2 regions of the Paenibacillus sp. strain BS8-2 genome follow, and region 2 is predicted to be linked to the other one. Evidence: predicted binding sites of a transcription regulator. Region 2 holds the regulator's gene; the other holds the start of a gene.

Region 1 (15,394 bases), 2.9 Mb from region 2:
ATCCAACAGCTCCTCCCATGAGTAGAGCCCCTCCTCGACGGCATAACCCGCCTCCCGCGCCAACTCCAACACTCGCGCACGGGTCACGCCGGGCAGAATACCGGTCTCGATTGCCGGCGTTCTAACGATGCCTCCCCGCAAGAAAAACAAATTGCTCACGATGCCCTCCGCTAGCCAATCTTCACGGCTTAACATCAGTCCCTCCGCTCCGGGAGATGGCAGCCTAGAGGCGCTTGGATTCACTCCTGCCGCATCGCCATGATCTGCGTCCTGCTCACCAGACACAAGATCGCGCGCTGCGCTCGGCATCAGCCCGAGCATCTCTCGCTTGGCAATGATATTGTTCATATAATGCAGGGATTTGAAGCGGACAGCCCCTTCCGGGCTATTGCGCCGCGTGTGAAGCAAGCGCAGTTCCTTCCCACGGCGCAGCGCATCCTCGTTAACCGCAGGCAGCGCCTTCGCCAGCAATAACACTGTCGGGCGGCTGTAATCGCCCTGCGGCAAACCTAACTCGCCAGACCCAGCGCTGACGGTTAGCCGTATGTAGCCGTCCTTCAGTCCGTTCGCTACAAGGAGCTCCTGCACCCGTTCCCGCAATTCGCCTGCGTCCATGACGAATGGGATACCAAGCTCCGTACAGCCGGCAAGAAGCCGGTTCAAGTGCTTCTGCAGCAAATAAGGTTCGCCCTCATAGGTGCGGAACGTCTCGAACAACCCCAAACCGTACAAAAAGCCGTGATCATATACTGAGATCACAGCTTCTCCACCATCTATCACATTGCCATTCAACCATACTTTCATCGTTGCAATGTGCCTGCCGTATGGCGCAGGAAATTACGCAGCATCGCGTGGCCATGATCCGTAATGATCGATTCCGGATGGAACTGGACACCTTCGATCGCATATTCCTTATGGCGAAGCGCCATTATTTCGCCTTCGGCTGTCTCTGCACTAATCTCCAGGCAGTCCGGCAACGTCTCCCGCTTCACGATCAGCGAGTGATATCTCGTTGCGGTAAACGGGGACTCCAGCCCTTCGAAGAGCGACTTCCCGTCATGATGAATTTGGGAAGTCTTGCCGTGCATCAGCTTCTCCGCACGCACGACATCGCCGCCGAACGCTTGTCCAATCGATTGATGCCCCAAGCAGACGCCAAAGATCGGAATCCGCCCCTTGAAGTGGTCAATCAGCGATAAGCTGATTCCCGCTTCGTTAGGGGAGCAAGGTCCCGGTGAAATCAGAATATGGTCCGGGCGCAGTGCCTCGATCCCGTCCAGATCGATTTCATCATTACGTTTCACCACAATCTCTTCGCCCAGCTCGCCCAAATATTGCACGAGATTGTACGTGAACGAATCATAGTTATCGACAACTAATATCATGTTTCGTCTCCCCCTTATCCATGACAACGCACATATAAACCTGACGGGTTACCTATCTTCTTGGTGCTAGAAATGACAGCCTCCGCAGCACTACACCCTACAACATCGAGAATTCTCGGCTGTACTCGATCGCCTTCCACAATGCCTTGGCTTTGCTCAGAGACTCAACATATTCGCGTTCCGGATCGGAATCGATCACGATGCCCGCTCCCGCTTGGATATGCACAGTTCCATCCTTTACCGCCATCGTTCTAATAATTATATTAAATTCCATATCGCCGTTATAGTCAATCCATCCCATAGATCCCGTATACGGGCCTCGACGCACGGGTTCAAGCTCTTCGATGATTTCCATCGTTCGAATCTTAGGCGCTCCCGTAATCGTGCCTCCAGGGAAAGTAGCCGCGATGACGTCATAGGCATCCTTGCCGTCGGCCAGCACACCGTCCACCTGCGACACCAGGTGCATGACATGCGAATAACGTTCGACAACCATTAGCTCCTTCACCTGTACCGTACCATACTTCGAAATCCGTCCGAGATCATTGCGCTCCAGATCCACGAGCATGATATGCTCGGCCCGCTCCTTCTCGTTCGAACGCAGCTCGTCCTCGAATAGCAGATCCTCTTCTTCCGTACGTCCTCTACGCCTTGTCCCCGCAATAGGGCGCGTGCCGAGCTGTCCGTCCACTAGCTCTACTAGCAGCTCTGGCGATGCGGATACCAGCTGAAAGTCCGGGCACCGCAGAAAGCCCATATAAGGCGAAGGGTTAACTAACCGCAGCCATTCGTACAGTTCCTCCGGCGCAGCGTCAACCTTGCTGCTCTGCCGCTGCGACAGATTGACCTGAAAGACATCTCCCTGACCAATGTAGTTCTGAATCGCGCGGACGGCATCCTTAAAGGCTTCCTTCGAGAATGGCGAGGTCAGCCCAGGCAGCTCCTCGACGTTGATCTGCAGCGAGTCCTGCCCCATCAATTGGAGTCTCCGTTCACGCAGTGCCCATGCACGACTAGATGCCTTCTCCTCCTCGAACCAAGTCAGCCAATAGTCCGCCATCCCTTCGGCCCTAGAAGCCGCTCGATCAAACACCTCGCGAAGAGCCTCATCCGTCGCATCGATTTCAATGGGACTATGAACGACACAATAGACGACAGAGCGTACATGATCGATAATCCACAGCTCGTTCATACGCATGAACAGGTAATCCGGAATGCCCGTATCATCGGCAGCAAGCTCCGGCAGCTTCTCGATACTCCGGATGATGTCGTAGCTCCAGAAGCCCGCGCATCCGCCAAGCCACTTAGGCCCTTTGTCTAGCCGAGGACCGCGGCTGTCTCCCATCCACTGGCGTACGATGTCTAGGGGCGCTCCTCTCCAGCGTTTGCGTGAGGCAGCCTGCTCCTCCAAAGACAGGAACATCATGGATTCCGCCTCTAGCCCCTTACCTCTGATAACGCCCTCCGGATGTGCCCCAAGGTAGGTATAGCTGCCTACCTTGCCGCTCTCCAGTACAAAAGCATACGGAGACGCATCTTGCCATACTTCCTCCCAAGAAGCGATTATATCGCCTCCGCCAGGCTTATAGGGCAGCTCCAGCAAATAAGGCAGCGTTGTATACGATCCCTCAGCGCGCCACCCAAGCCACTCTTCCCAAGCGGTGACCATGTCGATTGCCCCCGATCCTTCTTTCGTTGTTAGCGCCTAGTATACCGAATCACCACAGAAAAGAAAAGCGTCCTCCACTCCTTGGAATGGAAGACGCTTATGCATGCCGGACGAACAAGCCGTCCGCTTGATTGATTAGTTCTCGAAGTTGAACAACGGCGTGCTGAGGTAACGTTCGCCGTTACTTGGAACGATAGCTACAACACGTTTGCCTTTGCCAAGTTCCTTCGCCACTTTCAGTGCCGCGCTGATTGCCGCTCCGGATGAGATACCGCACAGGATACCTTCTTCTTTCGCTGCGCGACGAGCATATTCGAATGCTTCTTCGTTCTCGATTGTCAGAACGCCGTCATAGATTTCGCGATTCAGGATATCCGGCACGAAGTTAGCGCCGATCCCTTGAATCTTATGTGGACCTGGGTTGCCGCCGGACAGCAGCGGGGATGCCGCAGGTTCTACTGCGTAAATTTTAATGCCTTCGAAGTTCTGCTTCAGCACTTCACCAGCACCGGAGATTGTTCCGCCTGTGCCAATACCAGCAATAAAGGCGTCCAGCTTGCCGTCAAGGGAGTTGATCGCTTCTACGATCTCAGGCCCTGTCGTCTCGCGGTGAACCTTTACGTTTGCTTGGTTCTTGAATTGTTGCGGCATGAAGTATGTCGCGTTCTCTTGCACCAGTTCTTCAGCTTTGCGAACCGCGCCGTTCATACCTTCGGATCCAGGTGTCAGCACAAGATCCGCGCCATAAGCGCGAAGCAGGTTGCGACGCTCAAGGCTCATCGTCTCAGGCATAACCAGAATCGCTTTATACCCTTTCGCTGCTGCTACCATTGCAAGACCGATACCTGTGTTGCCTGATGTCGGCTCAACGATTGTATCGCCAGGTTTCAGCACGCCTTCTTGCTCCGCTACTTCGATCATGCTGATCGCGATGCGGTCTTTGACACTGGCGCCTGGGTTCTGATACTCCAACTTTACGTATACTTCAGCGCTATCTTCGGGTACGAGGCGGTTCAAGCGAACCAGTGGCGTATCGCCGATAAGTTCTGTAATGCTCTGTACAATTCTTGCCATGAGTGAAAAGCCTCCTTATTCCGACTAAAATAGTAGGTTTTCTGCTTATTCCATATTATCAATCTCATGCCGACATTGTCAATAGCCACTTTAAAAGCGCTTGCTAACGCCCCGAAGGCAAGGTGCTCTAACAATGAAACGGCCGTCATTTCATGACGGCCGCATTGTACCGGAGCATAAGCTCCTCCTCTATATCAACCATCGGCTTCGCCTTCTCCAGCGCGATCTGCTTCCGTACAGTATCGAGCAGCAGTTTCCCTTGCAGCCCCTCCGTCGATTTGGTACCCATAAGCTGAATGATGGCAAAACCAGATTGGATCGCGATCGGACCTGCTATCTCTCCAATCTCAAGCCTGCCTGCCTCTGCCAGAAGCGCGCTGTCATAGAAGGGATCCCCCGATTCGATAAATCCCAGATCCCCGCCGGCTTCTCTCGTGAATTCATCAAGCGAATACGATGACGCCAAGACTTCGAACGACTCTCCGTCCGCGAGCTTGACGATAATGCCATCTGCCTGCTTGCTCGTCTCAGTCAGGATCCAGCGGAGATGATACTCCGCTTGAGGAGCAAACTGCTCTTCGTGCAGCTCTATGTATGCGTCTACTTCTTGATCCGTTACGAGCACCGTGCTCGCCGTAATGGCCTCGAGCAGCAGTTTGTAACGCGTATCCTCCAGCACCTGCTCCCTTGTAAGGCCAAGCTGTTCCTCCATAACGGTGAAAAACTGTTCTTCGCTCTCATAACCTTCAGCCGACAATGCTAGTTCGCGGTCCATCTGCTCCTGTGTAATCTTGATGTTATTGCTCGCAGCTTCCAGCTCCATCGCTTCGCGCAGCATGAGCGTACGAAGCACAGCATCGCCGTACTGCTCGTATAGCTCGTCAGTCAGCTGTCGTTTCGTAATCATTCGACCGCCTACCGAAGCAATCGCTTCATCTCCGGGCTGAATGGCATCAGGCCCCTCGCCATCCTCGATGGAAGGCGCCCGATCCGCTCCTCTGCCGAACGTCTGCGGCCACATCTTAATCAGCACAGCCCCCGTCAATGCAATCAGGCAGATCGCTTGAACGATGACGACGGCTTTCAGTACTTCCCCTCTTCTCATGACTCCACAGTGCCTCCGGTTACTGGACTGGCTTAGGTTTCGCCTGCTCCAAGAGCTGCTCCAGCTGCGCCCGTCCGAAGGTGAACGCTTCGTTGCAGAAGTCGCACACGACCTCCGCTTGCCCGTCCTCATCAATAATGCTTTGGATTTCCTGTTGCCCCAAGCTGATCAGCGTCTGCTCGACCCGCTCCACGTTGCACTGACATTTGAACGCCAGATCCATCGTATGATGGATAACGAGATCATCGCCTACAACATGTCTAAGCAATCCTTCCGGCGTCTCTCCTTGCGCTAGCAGCGTCGTAACGGGCGGCATCACCCCAATTGCTTGCTCCAATCGCGTAATCTCCGCGTCCGTCAATCCCGGCAGCAGCTGTACAATGTAGCCGCCTGCATGGATAGCGGAGTTGTCGCTCTCCACCAATACGCCGACGCCGACGGCAGAAGGCGTCTGCTCCGATACGGCAAAGTAGTACGTGAAATCCTCAGCCAATTCTCCAGAGATGATGGGCACGCTTCCGCGATAAGGCTCTTTCAGCCCAAGATCCTTGGTAATATGAACGTAGCCGCTCGTTCCAACCGCTCCCGCCACGTCCAGCTTGCCCCGTTCGTTACTTCCGTGGTGAGCTTGGGGATGCTCGACATAACCGCGCACCTCGCCATTCGCATTGGCGTCCACAACGATCTGTCCGATCGGGCCATCGCCTTTCACCTGAATGGTAAGCTTCTCCTTGCCCTTGAGCATCGCGCCCATCATCGCCCCAACCGACAATGTGCGACCTAACGCCGCAGTAGCCGTAGGGAAGGTGTCATGCCGGCGACGGAGTTCTTCTACGAGATTCGTCGTACGGCAAGCGAACACGCGGATTTTGCCGCCCCATGCCGTTCCCCGGATTAAGATATCGTTTAATCGTTCTTGCTCTTGTTCCATTATTGCCCCTCCTGATTCCGTTCGTAAATAATGCGAAGTCCTTCCAGCGTCAGTAGAGGATCCACTTCTTCTATAGTATCCGATTCGGCAGCGATAAGCTCCGCCAGCCCCCCGGTAGCGACTACTCTAGGTTGCACGCCGAATTCGGATCTAATTCTGCCCACTATACCGTCAACCTGACCAGCATAACCGAAGATGATGCCCGCCTGCATCGACGTTACCGGATTGCGGCCGATCACGCTCTTAGGCTTGGCAAGCTCGATGCGCGGTAATTTCGCCGCCCGCTGGTATAGCGCTTCTGTCGAGATCCCAATACCAGGCACAATCGCACCGCCCAAGTAATTGCCGCCCTCGTCGATATAATCGAACGTCGTCGCAGTGCCGAAATCCACTACGATAAGCGGCGTGCCGTACTTCTCAATGCCCGCCACGGAGTTGACGATCCGATCCGCCCCAACCTCGCGCGGATTCTCATACCGAATATTGAGCCCCGTCTTGACGCCCGGTCCGACGATAATCGGCGCTTTGCGAACGTATTTGAGACATAGCTGCTCCAGTGTTCGCATGAGCGGCGGCACAACCGAGGAAATTATAACGCCCTCGAGCTGCTCCGTCTTGATCCCTGCGAAGCTGAACAGATTATGTATGTTAATGCCGTATTCATCTACCGTCGCAGAACGGTTGGTGCTTAGACGCCAGTGGTACAGAAGCTCCTTACCCTTATAGACGCCAATTACGATGTTTGTGTTGCCAACGTCGATAACCAGAATCACTGCGCCCTACCGCCCTTCTTCTCACCGAGATCCAGACTGATGTCCAGCGCATTGAACGAGTACGTCAGTCCACCTACCGAGATGACATCTACGCCGCAAGCCGCGATACCATGAATGGTATCGAGGTTAACGCCTCCGGATGCTTCCACGATCACATGAGGCGCACGGCTCTTGATGAGCTTGACCGCTTCCGTCATGCGATCCGTATCCATATTGTCCAGCATAATAATATCGGCACCGCAAGCCAATGCTTCTTCCACCTGCGCGATGGACTCCGTCTCCACCTCGATCTTCATCGTATGCGGAATGCGGCTTCTGGATGCCTCGACAGCGGCCGTAATGCTGCCTGCGCCTTTGATATGGTTATCTTTAATCATCACAGCATCATATAACCCGAACCGATGATTCGATCCGCCGCCGACCCTGACCGCATATTTCTCCAGCAGTCGATGTCCAGGCGTTGTCTTACGAGTATCGACCAGGCGCACCGGTAGTCCTTGCAGCTTCTGAACGAATACGTTTGTTTTGGTCGCGATGCCGGACAGACGCTGCATCAGATTGAGCGCAAGACGTTCGCCAGTAAGCAAGCTATGTGTCTTGCCCTCAACTTCTATAATAACCGTGCCCTTGGCCACGTGATCGCCATCCTGAACCAAAGCTGTGAACACGAGTGAAGGATCAACAACCTCGAACACGAGCTTCGCCACCGGAATCCCAGCGATGATACCGCTCTCTTTGACGTGAATTACTGCCTTGGACAGCGAATGGGACGGAATCGTTGTTTCCGTCGTAATATCGCCGCTCCCGATATCCTCGGCCAGCCAGCTTCTGATCTGGCTTCGAAGCGCCTCATCATAACCGCCCGTCGTCCATTCAAACATGTTCAATCCGCTCCTCAGTTATACCTTGAGTATGATGTAGAATTGTATGCTTGCGCCATACGAGATCGTCCTTCACCGGGAAGTCCTCGCGGTAGTGCGCTCCGCGGCTCTCCTCACGCTGCAGCGCAGCTTCTGTTGTCAGCATTGCACAAGTCAGCAAATTCGCGAATTCGTACTGCTCACGCTCTGTAAGCGTCGCTTGGAAGATCGGAAGCTGCCGCTTTAACTCTTCAAGTCCCTTTCGCAGGCCATTCTCGTTGCGGCGCAGACCCGCATATCGAACCATAACCTTCTGAAGCTTCAGCCTGCGCTCAACCACGGACTGCATATAGACGGAGCTTCGCTCAACCTTACTTACGACTTTAGGCTGGGTGGTTAGAGGAGAAAGCTCCTCAATCCGCTTAATAATGCGTCGACCGAAGACGATCGCCTCAGAGAGCGAGTTGCTGGCAAGTCGATTAGCGCCGTGAACCCCCGTCGACGATACTTCGCCGCAAGCGAACAAACGTTTAATGTTAGTTTCGCCGTTTAGATCCGTCTTCACTCCACCCATCATATAATGCATGGCAGGCGCAACGGGAATCCAGTCGGAGGTCAGGTCGAGGCCGTACTTCAGACAAGTTTCGTATATCGTAGGGAAACGGTGTTTCACCATCTCCGCTGATTCATGCGTAATATCAATATAAACGAAGGTTGATCTCGTTTCCTCCATCTCGCTGACGATCGCCCTTGCTACGACATCGCGAGGCGCCAGCTCAAGCTGCTCATGGTACTTCTCCATGAATCGCTCGCCTTTAATATTGCGCAATACAGCGCCTTCGCCGCGTACCGCTTCGGAGATCAAGAATCTCGGCGCGCCAGGGTAACATAATGATGTAGGATGAAATTGAATGAATTCTGGATCCCTTATGTAAGCGCCCGCACGGTACGCCATAGCCACTCCATCGCCTGTAGCAACCTCCGGGTTCGTCGTGTAACGATACAGCTGACCTGATCCACCGGAGCACAGAATCGTCGCTTTGCCCCGCACGAAGAGTCGCTCTCCGCTTGGTTTCTGCACGATTGCGCCACAGCAGACACCCTCCTCCGTCACCAGATCGATAACAAAGTGGTCATCCCACACCTCGACGCCAGAATTGGAAGTCACCGTCTCCGACAGCGCACGCACGATCTCATACCCCGTCGCATCGCCGTTAGCATGAAGAATACGACGCTGACTATGCGCACCTTCCTTGGTCAACGCGAACTCACCGTTCTCGAGATCAAACTGAGTGCCCATTCGAATCAAGCTGCGCACGCCTTTGGGTCCTTCATGCACAAGCACATCAACGGATTCATCATCGCAAAGACCAGCCCCTGCGATCAACGTATCTTGACGATGGTAGGCAGGCGAATCATCCTCCGAAATGACGGCAGCGATGCCGCCTTGCGCGTAACGCGTATTGCTGTCAAGAAGCGACTTCTTGGTTATCATCAGCACCGAGTGCTTCTCACTTGCTCGTATAGCGGTAAAAAGACCGGCAATGCCGGCCCCGATGACAATAACATCTTTCTCTACGACCGGCAGCTTATCCAGCTCAAAGTCGACGAGGTATCTAGGAATCATTAGCGCGCCTCCTGGCTAACTGCATGATGGGAACTGCATTCGTAAGGAAAAGCTGCTTATTTCACTGCCAGCATCCGCTCGAGCGACTTGCGGGCTTGATCAGCAACATGCGGCGGCACATAAATTTGTGGCTGCATCGTCTCAAGACATTTGACGAGCTTCTTCAAATTGTTGACCTTCATGTTGGGGCATACGAGATATTTGGATGCAAAATGGAACGTCTTGTTCGGGCTATCCAGACGAAGCTGGTAGCCTGTTCCATCCTCTGTACCGACGATAAACTCTTGGCAGTCGGATTCTTTGCAATATTTGATAATAGCAGTCGTACTGCCAACGAAGTCGCCAAGCTCAACAACCTCAGGACGGCATTCCGGATGCACAACGAATTGCGCGTTCGGATATTTGGCCTTCATCTCTTCCACATCTTTGACAGTAAGCATATCGTGCGTATTGCAGTAGCCTTCCCAGATGATCATCTTTTTGTCGGTGTTCTGTTGTACATAGTGTCCGAGGTTTTTGTCTGGCACCCAGATCACTTCATCACCTTCAACCGAGTTAACAACCTTGACCGCATTAGCCGACGTACAACAAATATCCGTCTCCGCCTTAATCTCAGCCGAGGAGTTGATATACGTTACAACCGTCGCGCCTGGATGCTGCGCCTTCAATCTGCGCAAGCCGTCAACGTTCACCATATCCGCCATCGGACAGCCAGCGCGTTCGTCGGGAATGATAACCGTCTTGTTCGGTGCCAGAATTTTGGCGCTTTCGCCCATAAAGTGCACACCGCAGAATACGATCACGTCCGCATCCGTCTGCGCTGCCTTCTGAGCCAATAAGAACGAATCCCCACGGAAGTCGGCTACCTCCTGAATTTCGTCACGTTGATAATAATGAGCAAGAATGATGGCATTACGTTCCTTCTTCAATTGTATAAGTCGTTCGCGCAGCTCGCGGTTTTGTTCCGCCTTGCGTTCCAATGCCAGTGCTTCCACGATAGATCATCTCCTCTTATATCATTCAGAATTCCGCGATGCCTGCCCAGTTGTTGCTTGACGAAGGAGACCCGTAAATTCTAACTTTGTGAATTGATGCACAAACCATCTGACTCCAATACCTTTAGCTTTACCCAAAGGTTGATTTATCATTGATACGTTTCTCGATAATCCCTGAGTGTAGAGTAGTTTAATTAAGATTTAATTTACACTTGACAGCAGGGTCTGTCAATGGAGGATTACAGTGATTAAGCGCTCTGGCGGCCCATTTTTTGAGCTCATACAGCGTTTATTTGATCATAGACTTATAATGCTTCGGATTTCTGGGTTTCAGCGTATGAAATTGAGCCCTCCCGACAAACCATCCTGCATTCCATACATCATTATAGTCTCCAATCCTCGCTGATGAGAGTATTCCTGCAATTCGTACATCATTTTTGCGCGGTACCCCATTACTTACCCTTCCTGGACTTATATTTCCTGCATCAAATACATCAATCGTTCCTTATTGGCTCCAAACCGAACAATATTACTGTACAAACTACATCAATCTCATGATGGATGGCAAGGTAAACGGAAATGACACGTGGATGGGAGCAACTTCCCTCGACGATATGACGGCTTGGGGCTCATCTACCTAACTTTCGCTCGATGGCATGGTTGCTTGGGCGTTTGGATTTAGTTGCGCCTACATATTTCGTGTTATATTCACTCTTCTGTTTCATCAAAAGAATTGGTTTCGCTTACTCGAGAGTAACAAAGGTGAAGCATTTCCAGGCAAGGATACGATTTATCGATTCTTGAATCACCCAGGATTTGCATGGCGCAAATTTCTGACTTCGCTAAGCCTCGAATCCATTGAAAAGGTAGAGTCTCTGACTTCAGAAGATCGTACGAAGGTCTTTATCTTTGACGACTCCATGTTTGAACGTAACCGCAGTAAAGCTGTTGAACTACTTGCTAGATTTAAAGATCATGCAACAGGTTCATACTACAAGGGATTCCGTATGATGACGATGGGTTGGTCGGATGGACATACCTTTCTCCCGATGGATTTCAGTTTACTTAGCTCGATTAAGTCCGGAATTGTAGGCATCTCTGAAGGGATAGACAAGCGTACATCCGGCTATAAGCGCCGACAAGAAGCATTGCAGACGGGACCACAAGTCATTGTTGCTATGATTGATCGTGCAATTGCCGCAGGTGCTTCTGCTTCTTATACATTAATGGACAGCTGGTTTACTCAGCACCGCTTATTCAAGAAATTCTTAATCGCGGACTGCATGTCATTGGCATGGTCAAAAATGATAATAAACGATATCTTGTGAACGGAACTCGCCTGTCCCTAAAGGAATTATACGCTGTGGCGCCCAAGGTTGAAGGAACAAACAGAGCGGTTCTACGCTCTATCCGAACGAATCTCGTTCCAGGAATCCCTGTCATGGTCGTGTTTATTCGTCACCGATCAAAGAAGAATGAATGGTTGGTTGGCTATTCTCTCGACAGACCTAACGTTGACTCCACAAGAAGTCATTCGTATCTACAAAATACGCTGGGACATTGAAGTTTTCTTTAAATGCACCAAGTCGCTTCTTCTTCGTTTACAAAAGGAGTTTCAAGGTCGTTCTTACGATTCCCTAGTCAGTCATACGACAATTGTATTTTCTCGTTATATCCTTCTGGCGTGGCAGCACCGCCAAAGTACAGATCAACGGACGCTCGGCGGCTTATTCTACCAGCTATGCGACGAAGTAAGCATAATAGACTGGGCAGTTGCTTTGCAGCAACTTGTAGAACTCATCAACGAGATCGCCACAAAAGCAGGAAAGAAAATCTCTAAATTGATCCAAAGTCAACTCCAATACTGGATAGCGAGTTTGCCTAAGTACATTAAGGCCTACTTGCCAATTTCATGCTGCGAAAGTTGAGTTAGTATACCAAACCTATACAATATTGTATAGGTGAACGGAAAACGAACAAAACAGTTTTTTGCAAAAGAAAAAACCGCCCGGGGGCGGTATGAGGCGATGTTGACTATTTCAGGTCAATGACAACTTCTTTATCGTCTGCGACATGATCAAGTGTACCATCTTTTAATACATACATCGTGACCAAACGCATACTGGAAACATCCTCGAATTTGCTATCTTTCACTGGGTATACAAGCTTTCCTTTTTTGATTACATTTCCTTTGAACTCGGATGAAATATCATTATTACCGGCATATAACGTATCTTCAATTTGTTCCTTTGTGTTGAGGACAAGAGGAGATTGATCCAGATACCATTCAATGTTATCCGCAGAAGTGTTTTCCACCGACACATCTAGGATGATTGCGGCTGTCGGCTCAGACCAATCCCATTCCTTAAATGCGGGGTCAAATGACACTTTCGAAATATGGAGGCTGACTGGCCCGTTATCCATTGTTACGTCTACGTTGTGCGCACTCGCTTTGCGCCCCTCAGCCGCGGCAGCTCCGTTTCCGAGCCAAACAGTATTGTTCGCGCCATCCCATCCGACATCAACGCCGAGCGCTTCGCCGGCTGTTCGGATCGGAAGGTATGTAGTACCGTTGTACGAGATAGGGTAGACGTTTTTGCCGCTGGCATCTTTCGGTACCCATGCTTCACCATCAACTTTAAAAAGCAACCCCATGTTAAGATCGGCCTTGATCGCTTGCAAGTTGGTAGCGCTGTATGCGCCAGCTGCGGCAGACGTGAGCATGAGAGCTCCCACGGTCAATGAGATAAGTAATTTCTTCTTCAAGTATAGTTCCTCCTCAAATGGGTAAATTCTCCTAACATTCTACTACATACTCCTAATTCTGCCTATGGTTTCACCAAAAATCACCTTCTTCCACATTCTTCCCGCTGGCTTTCCTAGCTGCATCGGCGAGAGCCTTCTTCTTGATTCCGCGCATTTTTGGCTTCGGTTCGTTCGCAGCTTTCGCCACGCTATTCCTGTTGAGCCCAGTTTCCTTACTAATTGAATCCTGCGATATCTTGTTCTCGTCGAGAAACTTCCCGTACCGAGTTGCAAAGCACCGAGCCAAAAAAATCATTAAAAAAGGAGCCCGCCACATTGGCAGGCCCCCATCCCTTTCCGTTAGAACGCTAAATTCAGCTGCCAAGTCACGCCAAAGCGATCGGCTACCCAAGCGAATTTTTTGCTGAAGCCATACTCGCCAAGCGGCATTAACGGTCCGCCGCCCTCACCTATCTTGCCATATAACGTCTCGATCTCTTCTTCCGAGTCGCAATGAACGTAGAGAGAAATCGCCGGCGTGAAGGTAAAATCATGTTTTATGTTGCTGTCAATACACATATAGGTTTGTCCCTTAAGTGTAAACGAGGCGTGGATAACAGAACCTTCCTTGCCGGGACCTTCGGGACCATACTTGGCGATGCTTACGACTTCGGAATCCTCGAACAAGGATACATAGAAGTTCATCGCTTCTTCAGCCTGACCGTCGAACATCAAAAAGGTGTTGATTTTCTGCATGGTTACTCCTCCTAATGGAATGATTGTTATGTCTTATCGCCTTGCTGGATCATACGGCTGCCCAAGCGCCGACGGGGCACTGGAGCGTCCCACCGCCGCTGCGAGCACGATTAGCGTAAGCACATACGGAAGCATGTAGAATACTTCTGTCGGGATGTCCTTCGACCAATCGAATAGCTGCGCAAAGTTGCGAATGGCCTGCGCGAAGCCGAAGAACAATGCTGCGCCAGCCAGACCAAGCGGATTCCACTTGCCGAAGATAAGCGCTGCAAGCGCGATAAAGCCTTGGCCGGAGATCGTGTTGTGCGCAAAGCTGCTTGTCGTCGTAAGCGTAATGGTTGCGCCGCCGAGACCTGCCAATGCACCGCTCAGCATAACGCCGATGTAACGGTATTTAGCCACGCTGATGCCCACCGTATCCGCCGAGCTTGGGTGCTCGCCCACCGCGCGAAGACGCAGACCAAACGGCGTCTTGAATAATACGAAGAAGCTGACGATCACCAATATCATAACGATGTAAGTCGTCGGATATGCGTGGAACAACGCCTCACCGATAACCGGGATGTCAGACAGGTAAGGAATCGATACTTTGGTGAACACATCCGATATTTGCGGCGTTTGAGCGGAACCGTCATACAGGCTGCGAGTGAAATAAATCGCGACACCAAGCGCCAAGATGTTGATGACGACACCAACGACCGTCTGATCAGACTTGAACGTTATTGTTGCCACCGCATGCAGCAGTGAGAACAACACGCCGTATACAATCGCCGCAATAAGTCCAAGCCAAGGGGAGACGCCCCCGAGACCGGCTTCTGAAGCAGAGTGTGCGGCCACGGCAGCGGCGAACGCGCCGGAGACCATCAAGCCTTCAAGACCGATATTGACCACGCCTGATCGTTCGGAGAACATGCCGCCTAAAGCCGCGAAGATAAGTGCGGTGGAGAACACCAGCGTCGTATTGATAAGCTGACCCAATACTTCCATGTTACGCCGCCTCCTTCCGCTTGTCTGCCCGTCGACTCATAAACGGTTTTAGAACGAACTTCACGATGCCGTGAGCAGCCACGAAGAAAATAACCGATCCGATTACGATACGAACAATCTCCGAAGGTACATCCGCACCAAAGCTCATACCGGAGGAACCGTAGGTGAGGCCGCCGAACAATACGGATGCCAGCAATACACCGATCGGCGTATTACCGCCAAGAAGAGCAACCGCGATCCCGTCGAAGCCGTAACCCGGAGATGCGGCCATAATGGTCTGATTGCCGAAGACGCCCAGCACCTCGAAGACGCCGCCAAGTCCTGCAAACACACCGCTAATCATCATCGACTTAATGATTGTGCGATTGACGTTCATACCCGCATACAGCGCCGCATCTGGATTATGACCGACGGCACGCAGCTCGTAACCTTGCTTCGTACGCCACAGCAATAGATAAAAGACAACGATGCCAATCAAGGCGAACAG
Region 2 (15,394 bases):
CTCCATCTTGTTAGAGAGTGGTCTCAGCAGTCTGAGACAACAGCTGCGCAGCTAAGGCAACAAGTGAGTGCATACATTGAGCAAGCTGAGCAAGCTGAGATCGATTATGTCGAATGGCTGTCCTATCCGAGACTTACTCCAATTGACGATTCATCGCGCGCCGTCGATTGGAGTGGGACTTTGATCATGGCTGTAGCAGTTAAATTCGGAGCGACCCGCTTAATTGATAATGTACTTATTTCATTCAAGGAACCAGTTGGAGGTGGAGAACGATGATTAGAACGATGATGAAATCAAAGCTGCACCGCGCAACCGTAACGGAAGCAAATTTGAACTATGTTGGAAGCATTACGATTGATGAGGATCTAATGGATGCGGCGGATTTATTGGAAAACGAGAAGGTACAAATCGTCAACAACAATAATGGCGCCAGATTTGAAACCTATGTGATTACAGGACCACGCGGATCCGGCGTAATCTGCTTGAACGGAGCGGCAGCAAGACAAGTACAGCCAGGTGATAAAGTTATTATTATTTCGTACGCCGCGATGACGACAGAAGAAGCGCGTGCCCATAAACCGGTCGTTACGATTCTTAACGATGAGAATAAACCGCTTAAAATATTGACGGAAGAATTGCATGCCACAGTCATGTAAAGCTATACTCGCACTTGTTAGTGGCTCGATTATGTAACGGCTGGCATGCCGTATGAAAAACGCCGTTCAAACAAAAAATGACCGTATCACTCCTTACTCCAAAGCGAAGGCGGGATGCGGTATGATACAGCATATGTTTGTTTCGATGAAAGAATGGCTAGATGGCATCAGGGAGCGTTACCAATCGGCGACAGAGCAGGAACGTGGACTGTATCACGATCAACTGCGTGAGCTCAAGAAGGTGAGCGACGCTTTTATCGAAGAATGGCTGCAATTCGAAGAAAAATTTACTGACGTACAGGATGAATGTGGTCCAATTGACTTCGGAAGCCAGACTGTTAGTAGCAATAGCTTATACAGTTCTGAAGGTCCAAAAACTGGCCCATCCACAACGAATGTCGGAGCTCCGAATGCGCCGGCTGCAAGTTATCCCATTACAATCAGTGAGAAGCAGCCATGCAGCTACAACGATATGGAAGTGCCTGAAGAGGCAGAAGCATTGGTTTACAAAGGTCAAGGCTATTATAAATTGTTTATGTTCGCAGAAGCAGCAAAGTTGTTTCAGGAAGCCGTTGCAGTAGCGCCAGAATGTAATCTGGCCCGTTTATTTTTGGGGATGAGCTTGATGCATCAGCAGAACTGGAACGAAGCTCAGCGCCACTTTCAGCTGCTGATCGTGTTATCGGACTTTCCGAAGTGGATCGCTTTAGGATATAATGCCCTTGGGTGTATTCATGCCGTACAGATGAATATGGCATATGCGGAGAAGCTGTTCCGCAAAGCTTATGATGTGTATCCAAGCTTTACGGATTCATTATCGAATCTAAAATCATGCCAGCAATCCAATGGGCAGTTATCGTTATATTTTGGGAGCACGGAGTTGTGCTGTTTGTGAGAGGATCGGGGATATAATGAAATACGCAGTACTGGATTTGGAAACGACGGGACATAGCTCAGAAGACGATATTATTCAAGTCGGCGTTGTCATCGTCTCAGATGACTTGACGATTGTTAATACGTTTAGTTCATTCGTGAAGCCTACAGTGCCGATCCCAGCCTTTATTACGCAATTAACCGGCATTACAGAGGAGATGGTTATGGACGCGCCAGAGCTAAGCGACGTTCTGCTTCAGCTTATTCCTCTGCTTGACGATGCTGTATTGGTGGCGCATAATGTCGGTTTTGATGCAGGATTCTTGAATCAATCGCTGGAGCGTTGCGGTTATTTCCCGTTTACTGGAAATCGTCTGGATACGATCGAATTGCTGAGGATCCTCTATCCGTCGATTACGACTTATCAACTCGGAGCTGTCGCGGAGCTGTTTGGTATCCAACATGATCAACATCACCGCGCGGACAGCGATGCGCTTGCTACCGCATATATATTCATGGAAGCTGTCAACAAGCTTCGCTCCTTGCCGCTGCTCACCTTGCAGCGGCTCGTTGCGTTGATTGATCCTACGAAGGATTTGCATGAATTCCTTCGTCTCAACTTAACGAAGATGGAGCAAACGGTTGTATTTCAATCCAACGAATTCGATTATTATCGCCAGTTTGCTCTTAAAGCAGGAGAATGGAATGAAGAAAAGCCTGCCCGCCAGGACATGCAAGCGGATCCGATTCCTGCAGATATGACCTTCGAAGATTATCTGGATATTGTGCGAGCCAAGTTTCAAGAGCGCTTTCAGGATTACGAAGAACGTGAGCCTCAAACACAAATGTTCCATGAAGTGTACCAAGCATTGGCATCGGACCAGCATCTTATGATTGAAGCAGGCACGGGCACTGGGAAGTCATTGGGTTACTTAATACCTGCGCTGTATTACGGAGTCAAAAATGAGAGCAAAATCGTGGTCAGTACACATACCATCAATCTGCAAGAGCAGCTTAGGAGTCGCGATCTCCCTTTAATTGCTGACGTGTTGCCTTTCCCTGTCCGTGCTTCCATATTCAAAGGCAGGGGCAATTACCTTTGCATGCGTAAATTCGAAGGCAAAGTGAATACGATGGACATGGTTTCTCCTGTGGAAGATGCTGTGACAGCCTCGCAGATGGTCATTTGGTTAAGCGAGACGGAAACCGGCGACCAAGAGGAGCTTAATCTCGGCAGTCGCGGTGCGGACTTCTGGTCTACCGTATCAAGTGACGCAGATTCTTGTCTTAATCGCGCTTGCCCATGGTTCAAACGTTGTTATTATCATCGGGCGAAACATGAATCTAATATTGCAGATGTTACGATTACCAATCATTCTTTATTATTCACGGACGTACAAGCGGATAATCGTTTGTTGCCAACTTATGCGCATCTCATCATAGATGAAGCACATCATGTAGAGGAAGTAGCAGGCAAGCATCTGGGGATGAACATCAATTATTTTTCGCTCGTGCAGACAGTGGGACGATTGTTCAAAGATAATCGCTCTGGCTTATTACCTTCATTGCGTATCAAGCTGCAGGATGAAGGCGATGATCATGTTCAAGCCTGGATGGAAACCATTGATACGATCATACCGATTTTCCAAGACATTAAGGAGCACTGGGACAAGCTGTTCGAGATGTTATATATCTTGACCGGTGAGAGTCCAGACCAAGTTGGCGAAACAGGTGCTAGCGTTCGAAGATTGCAACCGTCCGATCTGCCCCTCGGCTGGGAGGAAGCGGTTCAAGTAGAAAATAACATTCACGTCGAGTTGACTCGGGTTATCAAATCAGCCGAGAAGCTTATGAATGATGTCAAGGATCGTATAGATGAGATCGCTGTTCAAGCTGTACTTACCGATCTAAATGGCGCAATACGCGATATGACGCGCGTGAAGGATGAGCTGCGTATGTTCATGAAGCTGGAGCAGACCAGCTTTGTATTCTGGATCGAAGCAAGTGCGGTCTATCGATATCGTTCCATACAATTGTATGCTGCGCCCGTGGATGTCAGCGAGCAGCTGCAGAAGTACTTTTTTGACGCTAAGGACAGTATCATTATGACTTCCGCTACTCTAACGGTACAGAAGTCGTTCCAATATGCAGAAGAACAACTTGGCTTAACAGGCTACGAATCATCAGGCAGGCTTAAGGCGGTGCAACTTCCTTCTCCGTTCCGATATAGAGAGCAGGCGTTGGTCATGGTGCCGCGTGACTTCCCGGTTGTCAAAGGGGCTTCTGTGGACGGAGCATATTTGAGCAAACTAGCCACTTCGCTTGTTGACGCCGCTATCGAGACCAAAGGTCGAATGCTCGTATTATTCACTTCCTATAAGATGCTGAAGCAAGTATACGAGCTCATGAAAGATGGCTTATCGGCCAGCGGAATCGGCTTGCTTGGACAAGGCATTGACAGCAGTAATCGTACGAAGCTAACAAGACGATTCTTGCAGCAACCAGAGACCGTGTTACTTGGAACAAGCAGTTTCTGGGAAGGCGTGGATATTCCAGGTGAAGCACTAACTTGTCTCGCGATCGTTCGTTTACCATTCCAACCGCCGAATCACCCATTACAAGAAGCGAAAGCAGAGCTCTTGCAACGACAGAAACAGAATCCGTTTATGAAATTATCCATCCCTCAAGCCGTCATTCGTTTCAAACAAGGTTTTGGTCGGTTGGTGCGTACTTCTCAGGACAAAGGAATCGTCATTATCTACGATACCAGAGTCATTGATGCGTATTACGGCAAACATTTCCTGTATTCATTGCCGGGCCCTAAGATCGAAACGATGTTTACATCCCAGATGGTCGGAAGAATGAGGGAATGGCTTCAGAAGGAAGATTCGGTCATTGCATTAGAAGGACTTGAGGCAACAAGGGAGGCAACAACGTGAAGCATGCGAAAATATCCGAAGCGGTCGTACGCCGTCTTCCTATCTATCTGCAAGTGCTCAACGAACTAAACAGCCGCGAAATTCAAACGGTGTCGTCACAGGAACTTGGCGTCAAATTGGATCTGAACCCCGCACAAATACGTAAGGATCTTGCTTATTTCGGAGAATTTGGCCGGAAAGGAATTGGTTATGATGTCGTGTACTTAATCGAAATCATTCGCCAAATTCTGAAAGTAAATCAAACGATTAAGGTTGCTCTGGTCGGAGCAGGCAACCTTGGTCATGCATTATGTAATTACAACAAGTATTCGAAAGACAACATGAAAATTACAGCAGTATTCGATGATCATCCATCCAAGATCGGCACCAATATTAATAATTTGGTCGTACAGCCGATGAGCGAATTAGTAGCGACGATCGCGGAGCAGAAGATCCGAATCGGCATTATAACGGTTCCAGGTATTGAAGCACAAAATGTTGCCAATCAATTTGTTTCTGCTGGAGTAGAAGGGATCTTAAATTTCGCGCCGGCTATATTGCGTGTTCCTGATGAAGTTCGTATCCATCACGCCGACTTTACGAGAGAGCTGTTGAGCTTGGCCTATTATTTGAATCATGAAGGAGAAGAAAGCGATGAGCCAGCTGTGGATTAGAAATGGATTATTTGTCACAATGAACGATGAAGCTTCAGTTATAAAAGGGCATATGGTTGTAACTGACGATCAAATTACATATATCGGTGAGCAAGAACCTGAAGGTCTTTCGGAGCAAGTCCAGAAGCTGGATGGCAAAGGATTAGCTTTTATGCCGGGACTTATTAATGCTCACGGTCATGCGGCAATGTCATTGCTTAGAGGATACTCGGATGATCAGAACTTACAGGTATGGCTAGAGCAGAAAATGTGGCCGATGGAGGGTCGTTATGTTGCGGCGGATACAAGAGCCGGAACTGCGCTCGCCATTGTGGAGATGCTCCGTTCGGGGACAACCACTTTCCTTGATATGTATGATCGAATGGACGAAGTAGCCAAAATTACCGAACAATCGGGCATTCGTGGTGTCCTCATGCGCGGCGCAATCGGTCTTTGCTCAGAAGAGGAACAGCGGGCAAAGCTGGAGGAAGCCGTCGCATTCGCGCTCGAATGGAATGGAAGAGGCAACGGGCGAATTACTACGATGTTGTCGCCGCATGCCCCCTATACTTGTCCGCCAGCTTTTATCGAGAAATTTGTGCAAGCTGCTCATGATCATTCTTTCGCTTTGCATACACATATGTCGGAATCGCTTCGCGAGGTGGAGCAAAACGTTCAAGATTACGGCATGCGTCCAGTCGAGCATCTGCACAAACTTGGTTTCTTCTCGCGTCCAGCGCTCGTAGCACATGCTGTTCATCTTAATGATGAGGAAATTGCGATGTTAGCACAATATGATGTTTCTGTTGCACATAATCCTGTTAGCAATCTGAAGCTCGCAAGCGGAGTGGCAAGGTTGCCGGAGATGCTGAAAGCTGGCATCAAAGTTGCGCTTGGAACGGATAGCGCTGCAAGCAACAACAATCTCGATTTGTTCCAAGAGATGACGATGGCCGCATTGTTGCACAAAGGCGTATCGGGAGATCCAACTGCAATACCTGCATATGAAGCGCTTAAGTTGGCTACTTCTTCAGGTGCTTCTGCAATCTGGCAATCGCAGCAAATCGGCATGTTGAAAGAAGGCATGAAGGCGGATCTGGTGGCGATTGATATCGATCAGCCGCACTTCTATCCGCTAACGGACATCGTGTCACATCTTGTATATGCAGCTAACGGTAGAGATGTTCGCCATGTTTGGGTGAACGGTACACAGGTTGTCCATAATCGTGTCTGTACATTGCTCGACGAAGAGAAAATTCGTAGAGAGGCGCAGGCCAGCTTCGAACGGCTGCTTAACGGCTAATGAGGACGATTGAGAAAAAGCGGCGATCCTATATGACGCCGAGCAAGTGGTTATGGATCATCGTGGCCGCTGTCTTGACGTTTACGATTTGGTTGGGATTATATTACAGAGGCGTCCAGATACCACACTGGAATGAAGAAGGAGCAGCTCGCAGCCAACTGATTTCGAGTGGGGAACTTGATGTTGTGGATGATATTCATAAGCATATTTGGGATGAAACCGTATGGATCGGTTTAGGGACGAGCAATGAAGAGTCCAAATACGTGTTTCTGAAAGACGATGAGACAACTCAAAGCGTGAACGTATCTGATGTCATGACTCATGATAATCTCAAATCGAAGTTCAAAAGCACTAAACCAAATGCAGAGTTGATCCGAATCCAGCCAGGCATGTTTAGGGGAGCTCCTGCATGGGAAGTGTATTACGCTTCGAGCTCAGACGGGATCGAATATCAATATTACGATTTCTATAGCTTCGATGATGAAGCTAAGCTGCTGGAAACTTATTTGTTGCCTGCATAACAACTAGCGAGAAAACAACAAGTTGAATAATTTGAAAAGGGACCTAGCTGGTCCCTTTTCCTGTTTTTACACCCGTAAATGTATCGCGAATTATGATATACTATCGTATAGCAAAGTTGATATACACAAATAAACTTTATATATGCATAGGAGGAAATCGACGATGAGAAAACCAAAAGTAATTCCGCTCGTTATATCGATTGTCACGGCTGCGGTCTTCTTATTCGGAGGATTTGCGCTCTATAAACAGTATGCTGTTGCAGCACCGCTGACCGATAAGCTTGAAGCTATGCCAGGCATCGAGGCAGCTTCGAAACCTGCTATCAGTCAAGATGATTTGAACGTTAAGCTCCAATTAACTGCTGATGCCAGCCTGAGGGAAACATACAATGAAGCGATGAAGCAGGCAACCGAAGCTGCTGGCAGCCGGAAGATTAACATTACACTGGAAAGCAATTCGAATGAAACGCTAGAGCAACTGTGGTATAGCGCCATGTTCGAAGTGGCCGAAGCGATGGAAATAAAAACATATTCGACTATTCCAGATGCAATGAATAAGATTGCTAACACGGTTGAAGGCGTCACGGCAACTACAGAAATGGATGAAAATAATGTTTATATTACCATTAGAGCGGAGCAAGCAGGAGCAACCAAATTTGTTGTGTTGCCGCGTATCGCGAACCAATTGGAGGTGTGGTAATGCGCAAATTCGGCCTTGAAATCGGACTCGGAGTTGCTGTTGTGGCACTTGTTTTCTTGCAAACAATTGGGATCAATGTGCTGCCTTTCGTTATCCTTGCTGCGATAGGCGGTGGTTTGTTTTTTGTTTCCAGAGGAAAAGGAAAGCTGACTACGATCTCAAATGGCGGAAGACGTAAAGCGGTAAAGTCGTCCTCCTTTACGTTCGACGAGATCGGAGGACAAGAAAGAGCGAAACAAGAACTGATGGAAGCGCTGGATTTCCTGGTAAAAAAAGAGCTGATCGAAAAGCTGGGTATTCGTCCGTTAAAGGGGATTTTGCTTGCTGGTCCTCCGGGCACGGGCAAGACGCTGCTCGCGAAAGCGGCGGCGCAATACACAAATTCAGTTTATTTGGCCGCTTCCGGCAGTGAATTCGTCGAGATGTACGTCGGCGTAGGAGCGGGACGTATTCGTGATCTATTCAAAGAAGCGCGAACCAAAGCCAAAAAAGAGGGCAAATCAAGCGCTGTCATTTTTATCGATGAAATAGAGGTTATCGGAGGTAAACGAGACGGCGGTCAACATCGTGAATATGATCAAACATTGAATCAATTATTGACGGAAATGGATGGGATTCATGGTAACGAATCACCGCAAATTCTAATTATTGCGGCTACCAATAGGAAAGAAATGCTCGATAGCGCATTATTAAGACCGGGCCGCTTCGATCGTCATATCGGCGTTGACTTGCCGGACAAGAAAGGCAGATTGCATATTCTTCGCATTCATGCAGCCAACAAGCCTGTTGACGCTACGGTGGACTTGAACGGTATTGCTGAACAAACGTACAGCTTCTCAGGCGCGCAGCTAGAGTCGGTCATGAACGAAGCTGCGATCTATGCTCTGAGAGACAATTCGGAGGCATTGACCTCGGGCCATCTTCAAATGGCGATTGATAAGGTAATGTTAGGGGAAAAAACGGATAAAGAAACGTCAGCGGCAGAGAGAAAACGTGTTGCGCTGCACGAACTCGGTCATGCCATTATGGCTGAGCTGGTCCGTCCAGGAAGCGTGTCACAGGTGGCTTTGTCGCCGCGAGGGGGAGCACTCGGTTATGTGCGTCATCAACCGGAGCAGGATCAATACCTCTATACGACAGGTTTCTTGCATGGTCAAATTATGATCGCGCTTGGCGGGGCAGCAGCTGAGGAAATGTTCTATGGAGAACGCAGTACGGGCTCACGAGGTGATTTCGATCAAGCGGTGAGCATCGTCAAAACATTAGTGGAATCCGGGCTTACCGACGCCGGTATTATCGACGGCACGATGATGACGCCTGACAAGTGGTCTGCAGTTACGAATGATATTCTTGAATCATTGATGGCCAAAACCAAAGCGATGCTGGAATCACGAAGAGAAGTATTTGATTTCGCTCTGCAAACGCTTTTGGATGAAGAGAGTGTAAATGGAGAAGCATTCAGAAACTTGATGGCCAGCTGTGATGCGGCATAAAATATTACAAATTGGAGGCAAACTCGGGGTTTGCCTTCTTCTTTTGCTCAAAAATCGTTATAATAGAAGGGTATGATCAACCTAGAAGGAGTCATAATAGCTGATGATTAAGAAAGTTGGCGTTATCGGAATTGGAACGATGGGACAAGGCATTGCTGAGATGTTAGCTGCCAAAGGCCTGGATGTTCTACTTATGGAGCAGTCGCTCGAGCGGTTAAATTACGGTCTTCAGATGATAGAGATGAGTTTGGATAAGCAGATCGAGAAATGGGCACTGACCGGCGCCGAAAAAAAGTTAATTCTGTCTAGAATGAAGTCCGTGCATACATACGAGGTGTTAGCAGATTGTGAGCTAGTCATTGAGACCATATCGGAGGACCTTGATGCCAAAAAGGATGTTTTCCGTAAACTGGATGCTGCTGTCGGTGAACGGACCTTACTCGCAAGTAATACTTCAACGCTTAGTTTAACAGAGCTGGCTAGTGTGACAACTTATCCGGAACGCGTTATCGGCCTTCATTTTATATATCCTGTATTTAAAATTGATCTTGTGGAGATTGTTCGTGGACTCAAGACGTCTGAGGAAACGTTCACGCAAACGAAGTTTTTTGTTGAAGAAGTGATTCAGAAAAAAGGCGTCATGGTGTTCGAATCACCCGGCTTTGTTACGACCCGCTTAATCTGTTTGTTTATCAACGAGGCACTTCATGTGTTAGAGGAAGGTGTCGCATCTGCAGCAGATATCGATAACGCGATGCGTATCGGTTATTCATTCCAGCATGGTCCCTTCGAAATGGCGGATCGGTTCGGCCTGGATTCTGTGCTCACGGCGCTAGAACGTATGTTCCGTGAGTATGGAGAGTTAAAGTATCGTCCGTCGATTGTACTCAAAAAAATGGTTCGCGGTGGACACTTAGGCGTGAAGTCGGGAATCGGGTTTTTCCATTATGACAAGGACGGAGACCGTATCTCATGAAAGTACTCGTCATTAACGCAGGCAGTTCATCGCTGAAATATCAGTTGTACAATATGATTGACGAATCGGTGCTCGCGAGTGGCCGTGTTGAGCGCATTGGGATGGATTCCTCCATTGTTACGCATGAGCCGGTCAACAAGCCCGAAGTTCGCGATGTCAGCGAAATTCTGGATCATGTTACGGCAGTCAAACGTATTCTGGATATGCTCGTCCATGCGGATCACGGTGTATTAGTTTCCATCGGCGAGATCGATGCAGTCGGTCACCGAATTGTTCATGGCGGCGAAGCGTTCAAAAATTCGGTCATTGTCACAGAGGAAGTCAAGGCGGAGATTAAACGGTTGTTCGATCTGGCACCACTGCACAACCCAGCTCATATGACGGGTATTCTTGCAGTAGAAGCGAACATGCCGAATATCCCGCAAGTTGTCGTATTTGACACCGCATTTCATCAGACGATGCCGGAGACATCCTACTTGTACCCGATTCCGAAGGTGCTTTACCGCAGACATAAGATCCGTAGATACGGCTTCCATGGCACTTCCCATTCTTATGTGAGCGACACAGCGGCTCGTTTCTTAAACAAACCACTCGAATCGCTTAAGATGGTCACTTGCCATATTGGCAATGGAGCGAGCTGTGCGGCAATTAAAGATGGCAAGTCGCTCGATACAAGCATGGGGATGACACCGCTGGAGGGACTGATGATGGGCACTCGCAGCGGAGATATTGACCCGGCGATTGTACCATATGTCATGAACAAGGAAGAATTAACGCTTAACGAAGTAAACTCCATGCTTAATAAACACAGCGGCATGCAAGCCATTTCTGGACTTAGCAGTGATATGCGCGAGGTTGTAGAGGCGATGACGGAAGGCGATTCTAACGCCAAATTAGCGTTTGATATGTACGTCTATCGTGTCAAAAAATATATCGGCGCGTACGCGGCAGCCATGAACGGAATCGATGTGCTGCTGTTCACAGCAGGCGTTGGAGAAAATTCGGCTATCCTTCGCAAAGCTGTATGCGATGGCCTTACGTTTCTTGGCCTGGAGCTGGACGATACGCTTAACGACGCGCGCAATAAGACGGTACGTGACATTTCCACCTCGAGCTCGCGTGTGAAAGTGCTCGTTGTGCCGACCAATGAAGAGCTGCTGATTGCCAGAGACACGTACACGTTAACGAATGGCACTCACTGACTAGGCGAATAGCGGCTGGGGCTGTAAAGGTTTATAAGCAGGAAGCTGATGCCGTCCCTACAGGGACGGCGTCAGCCGTTTAAGTAGAGGCGTAAGCATATTAGGATGAAAGGAGACAAATGTATGAGCGACGAATTGTGGAAGGCTTACGCGCACGGATGGGCAGCTGCGATGGCGGAAGGCGGGGTTTTTCTACCGCATGTACTGTTCCGTACGGCGGCAGGATTGGGATTGAAAGAAACCGATGTCTTATTATTGATGCATCTCATGTCGTTCGCGCAAGGTGACCTGATGGACTTCCCTACGATGGAACAACTAGCGGATCGGATGGGAATATCGCCCCGAATCGTTAGTGAACGAATCAGTCGGCTTATCAAGGACGGCTTCTTGACAATTGATGATTACGTCGATGGTGATACCGGGATGCAAGCTGAGCGGTATAATTGGACCGGCTGGTTGATGCGAGCATCTGAGCTTGGGGCGGAGGAGAGAAGGTCGTCTAAGAAAGCAGAGCGGCAAAGCACGCCGCCGCGCACAAAGCAGCCGTCTACTGATCTGTTCTCAACCTTCGAGCAGGAATTCGGACGATTGCTGTCCCCTTACGAATGCGAGACGATTAGCGGGTGGATCGATCAGGATCGTTACACGGAAGAGATCATTTTATTCGCACTCAAAGAAGCTGTGTTCGCAGGTAAGCTAAACCTCCGTTACATCGATCGAATACTTATCGAATGGGCGCGCAACCGGATCACGAACTCAGATGAGGCGCGAGCACGCAATGATAGGTACTATGGTGGAAACAAATAATGTATACGACTAAAAAAATAACCCGGATCTCTACAGAACAAATTTCTGCGGGATTCGGGTTATTTGTTAATTTATGATTCTATCATCTCATTAGTTGCGCGAGCTGTTCTTGAGCAGCTCCCAGCGATAAACATATTCAAAAATAAATTCGAATGCTTCGAGATGGCGTTTGGCTTCAAAGGCGTTTGCACCCCAAGCATAAATGCCATGTTTGCGTAGCAAGATACCGGGGATCCGATCCGTCAAACGTTCTGTAATTTCGGGAACGATAGACGGGATATGGGCAAAGTTCGAAACGATCGGAATATCGATATGTGCTTCCTCGTCCCAGATGTTAAATCCTTTGATCAATTCCACGCCATCTACAGGTACGGATTTGCGATCCCAGAAATATTCGGAAATGACGCTATTGAACACGGTGTGTACATGGAAGATTGCACCTGCGCCCGTTAGACGGTAAATTTCGCAATGGATCAAGGTCTCAGCTGACGGTTTGAGTGATGTAGCTTCACATGCTTTGCCGTCTTGATCAACAAACAGATAATCTTCAGGCGTGTGCACGGTCTTGTCTTTGCCGCTGGCCGTGATGGCGAATTGGAATTGCTCCGGCGTATAATCGCCTACGCGAACAGATAAATTACCGCTGGTTCCGGGGAACCAGCCGCGTGATGTGAACAATTCCTTGACCTCGCGAAGCTGGGCTAATGCGCTTTGTTTCTGTTCTGTACGTATAGATGTAAAGGTCATGTCGTTGTTATCCTTTCTGCTCAGCCTTCATGACGGAGATAATATCGTGGAATGTCTCGAATTCGGTATGGGCAATCCCGAGCTCGTTACACTTGACCGTTAAGTAAGAGCGAGAATAGACAGCATCTGCAAGCTTAGCGCCTTCGAAGTCAGTCACGCTATCGCCAATGATAATACGTTCATATTCATCCCCGCCAAATCGCCGCATAATCGTCGTTTTGCACATGCCGCATTGATTATTGCAATGGCCATCACACGGATTAGGCCAAAGAATCTCGATTTGTTCTCCGCTGAAATCGCTGCTGTTGCAATAGATATGATCCAGAGGGATTTCATAGGGTTTCAGGATCGGATGGACGAAGAAATCGATACCGCCGCTCGTGACATAAAATTCGATATCATTTTCTTTGCAATAGGCTAGGAACTCAGGGAATCCCTCACGAATCCGAGCATTGGAAATGCCGTATTCGATGACTTCCTGTTTGAGCGTCGAAGGGAGGAGGCGGAACATCGCTCCCACCCCTTCTTTAATTGAAATTTCCGTTGCGAGAGTACGCGTCGCGATGTCTTCCCAACCAGGCGGGTCAAAATGTTTGATTATGGCTACGATATTGTCATTGACGGTTATCGTGCCGTCAAAGTCACAGAAGACGATGCGTTTCTTAGATGTCGATAATTGGGTCATGCTTCTCTGATCCCCCATGCTTGAATTGCGGCCGCTAATGCTTCATGGCCAGGTTTTGTGCTTGCTTCTTGCAGTGAAGTTCCTGCTAATGTTGCTTGGATCGCTTGACGGAATGCTTGTCCACCAGCAGCTGTGCCCATCGCGTGACCATGGATACCGCCTCCGGCGTTCACGACGACGTCTGTTCCGAAGTCGCGAAGGATTAATGGGACAAGACCAGGATGGATCCCTGCGGATGGAACCGGGAATGTTTGCTTCAGTCCATGAAGCGGCTGGAGCAACGCATCCTTAACAGCTAGATTCTCGGCTTTGGGCATCACCACAGAGCCATACGGCGACGGGAACAACGCCAGATCGGCACCTGCGAGGCGCATCAGCTTGCCTAGAAGCAGCGATGCCGAGATTCCATAATGCGGCGACGGATACATCGCGCCTGCCATTGCGGGATGTGCAGCTATTGGCACGTTGATGCTGGAATCGCTGCTGAGCTCATGCAGGACATCGTATCCATAAGCAAGAACGTTAAAGAGAAGAGCATTAGCACCTGCTGCAATTGCCTTGCGAGCATTGGCAGCGAGCTGGGAAGTTGGTCCTGTCAGATTGACGGCGTAAAGCAGCTTCTGTCCAGTCTCTTCGGATGCCTTGCGAGCGGCTTCCATACATGTCTCTACACGCTTCTCCAGTGGCGTTAACGGATTCTCAAACAATATTTCGTCATCCTTAATCAAATCAACACCGCCAAGGGCTTGTTTGTAGAATTGATCGCGCAAGCCGTTCAGATCATGTCCGACCACTGATTTGAATATGCTCATCAGTAATGGGCGGTCATGGACGCCTAGATAATCGCGAATGCCCGAAAGACCGAACTTTGGACCAGGAAATGCCGAAATGAACGATTCGGAGAAGTCTAGATCCATTAACTTGATCTTGCCATCCATCGATAATTTACCGAACACCGTAACGAGCAGGGCGGGGATATCGCGACTAAAGTTGATATCGGGATAAGCAATACGAATATCAGCGTAACGCTCGCCAGAAACTCCGTTTTGAGGTTCAAATACTTCGACGGAGAGTACTTTGCCCAAATGTTTTTCCATTTCTGCTTTTTGAGCTTCGGGCAGTTCCGTCCAGCTTCCAACCGTCAAACCAACAGCGATGGATGTTGCTTTTTTGTTGAAGTCTGCTTTGTCGTCGAAGGAACGATACGTTGCAATACACATGCTCATCCCGTTATGCCCCTTTCGATGTCGGAGCCGATCTCGCCTGCACGCTCCGCGGATCGTTTGGCTCCGGCTATTATGCTCTCGCGCATACCGCGTTCCGACATTAGCTCTATTGCTGCTTGTGTTGTGCCGTTAGGCGAAGTTACCTTGCGTCTGAGTTCTGCCGGTTCTTCTCCTGTCTGACGTACCATCTCGGCTGCGCCCAGCACGGTCTGAACGACAAGATCACGCGCCATATCCGGCTGTAATCCAAGTTCTGTTGCTGCTTGCAGCATGGATTCCATAAAATAATAAACATAAGCGGGACCGCTGCCGGAAATTCCGGTTATGGATTCTTGCAGCGATTCTTCTACGACCGCATTAATGCCAATCGATTGGAACATGGTTTCAGCGATGGTACGCTGTTGAGCCGTTACAGATTCAGAATAACTGATTCCCGTTGCGCCTAGTCCGATGGTGCTTGATGTATTGGGCATCGTACGGACGATCGCTTGTTTACCGCCCAAGAGCAGCTCGATCGATCGAATCGACAGACCAGCAATGACAGAGACGATAAGTTGATTAGGTGATAGCAGCGGCGCAATCGCCGCTATAGCAACCGCAGCGTCTTTGGGCTTCATGGCTAGGAAAACAATAT

The links. The regulator Rex, encoded in region 2, represses fermentation and respiration genes when NADH is low (regulators of the CRP and FNR family bind a similar motif). The targets are predictions, from matches to a motif close to TTGTGAAATATTTCACAA.
Region 1: a site for Rex is predicted at 10,506-10,523, ahead of nadA (quinolinate synthase NadA). Genes of this name have one in related genera too.

The regions. Positions count from the first base shown of each region.
Region 1 covers NZ_CM137010.1:1,445,623-1,461,016, forward strand. The annotation lists gene ACX1C1_RS06325 (aminotransferase class IV) at 1-804, opposite strand, end outside; gene pabA (aminodeoxychorismate/anthranilate synthase component II) at 801-1,385, opposite strand; gene ACX1C1_RS06335 (anthranilate synthase component I family protein) at 1,483-3,054, opposite strand; gene cysK (cysteine synthase A) at 3,190-4,128, opposite strand; gene ACX1C1_RS06345 (peptidylprolyl isomerase) at 4,274-5,233, opposite strand; gene hslO (Hsp33 family molecular chaperone HslO) at 5,253-6,164, opposite strand; gene ACX1C1_RS06355 (type III pantothenate kinase) at 6,164-6,937, opposite strand; gene nadC (carboxylating nicotinate-nucleotide diphosphorylase) at 6,934-7,818, opposite strand; gene nadB (L-aspartate oxidase) at 7,811-9,424, opposite strand; gene nadA (quinolinate synthase NadA) at 9,481-10,419, opposite strand; gene ACX1C1_RS06375 (IS4 family transposase) at 11,076-11,747, shown strand; gene ACX1C1_RS06380 (hypothetical protein) at 11,796-12,347, shown strand; gene ACX1C1_RS06385 (stalk domain-containing protein) at 12,454-13,185, opposite strand; gene ACX1C1_RS06390 (VOC family protein) at 13,525-13,920, opposite strand; gene ACX1C1_RS06395 (ABC transporter permease) at 13,954-14,907, opposite strand; gene ACX1C1_RS06400 (ABC transporter permease) at 14,909-15,394, opposite strand, start outside.
Region 2 covers NZ_CM137010.1:4,348,776-4,364,169, forward strand. The annotation lists gene panC (pantoate--beta-alanine ligase) at 1-276, shown strand, start outside; gene panD (aspartate 1-decarboxylase) at 273-656, shown strand; gene ACX1C1_RS18725 (tetratricopeptide repeat protein) at 778-1,551, shown strand; gene dinG (ATP-dependent DNA helicase DinG) at 1,568-4,468, shown strand; gene ACX1C1_RS18735 (redox-sensing transcriptional repressor Rex) at 4,465-5,121, shown strand; gene ACX1C1_RS18740 (amidohydrolase) at 5,102-6,403, shown strand; gene ACX1C1_RS18745 (hypothetical protein) at 6,436-6,924, shown strand; gene ACX1C1_RS18750 (hypothetical protein) at 7,088-7,624, shown strand; gene ACX1C1_RS18755 (AAA family ATPase) at 7,624-9,117, shown strand; gene ACX1C1_RS18760 (3-hydroxyacyl-CoA dehydrogenase family protein) at 9,218-10,093, shown strand; gene ACX1C1_RS18765 (acetate kinase) at 10,090-11,295, shown strand; gene ACX1C1_RS18770 (DnaD domain protein) at 11,419-12,102, shown strand; gene mtnB (methylthioribulose 1-phosphate dehydratase) at 12,193-12,849, opposite strand; gene ACX1C1_RS18780 (2-hydroxy-3-keto-5-methylthiopentenyl-1-phosphate phosphatase) at 12,857-13,534, opposite strand; gene ACX1C1_RS18785 (2,3-diketo-5-methylthiopentyl-1-phosphate enolase) at 13,531-14,760, opposite strand; gene proC (pyrroline-5-carboxylate reductase) at 14,757-15,394, opposite strand, start outside.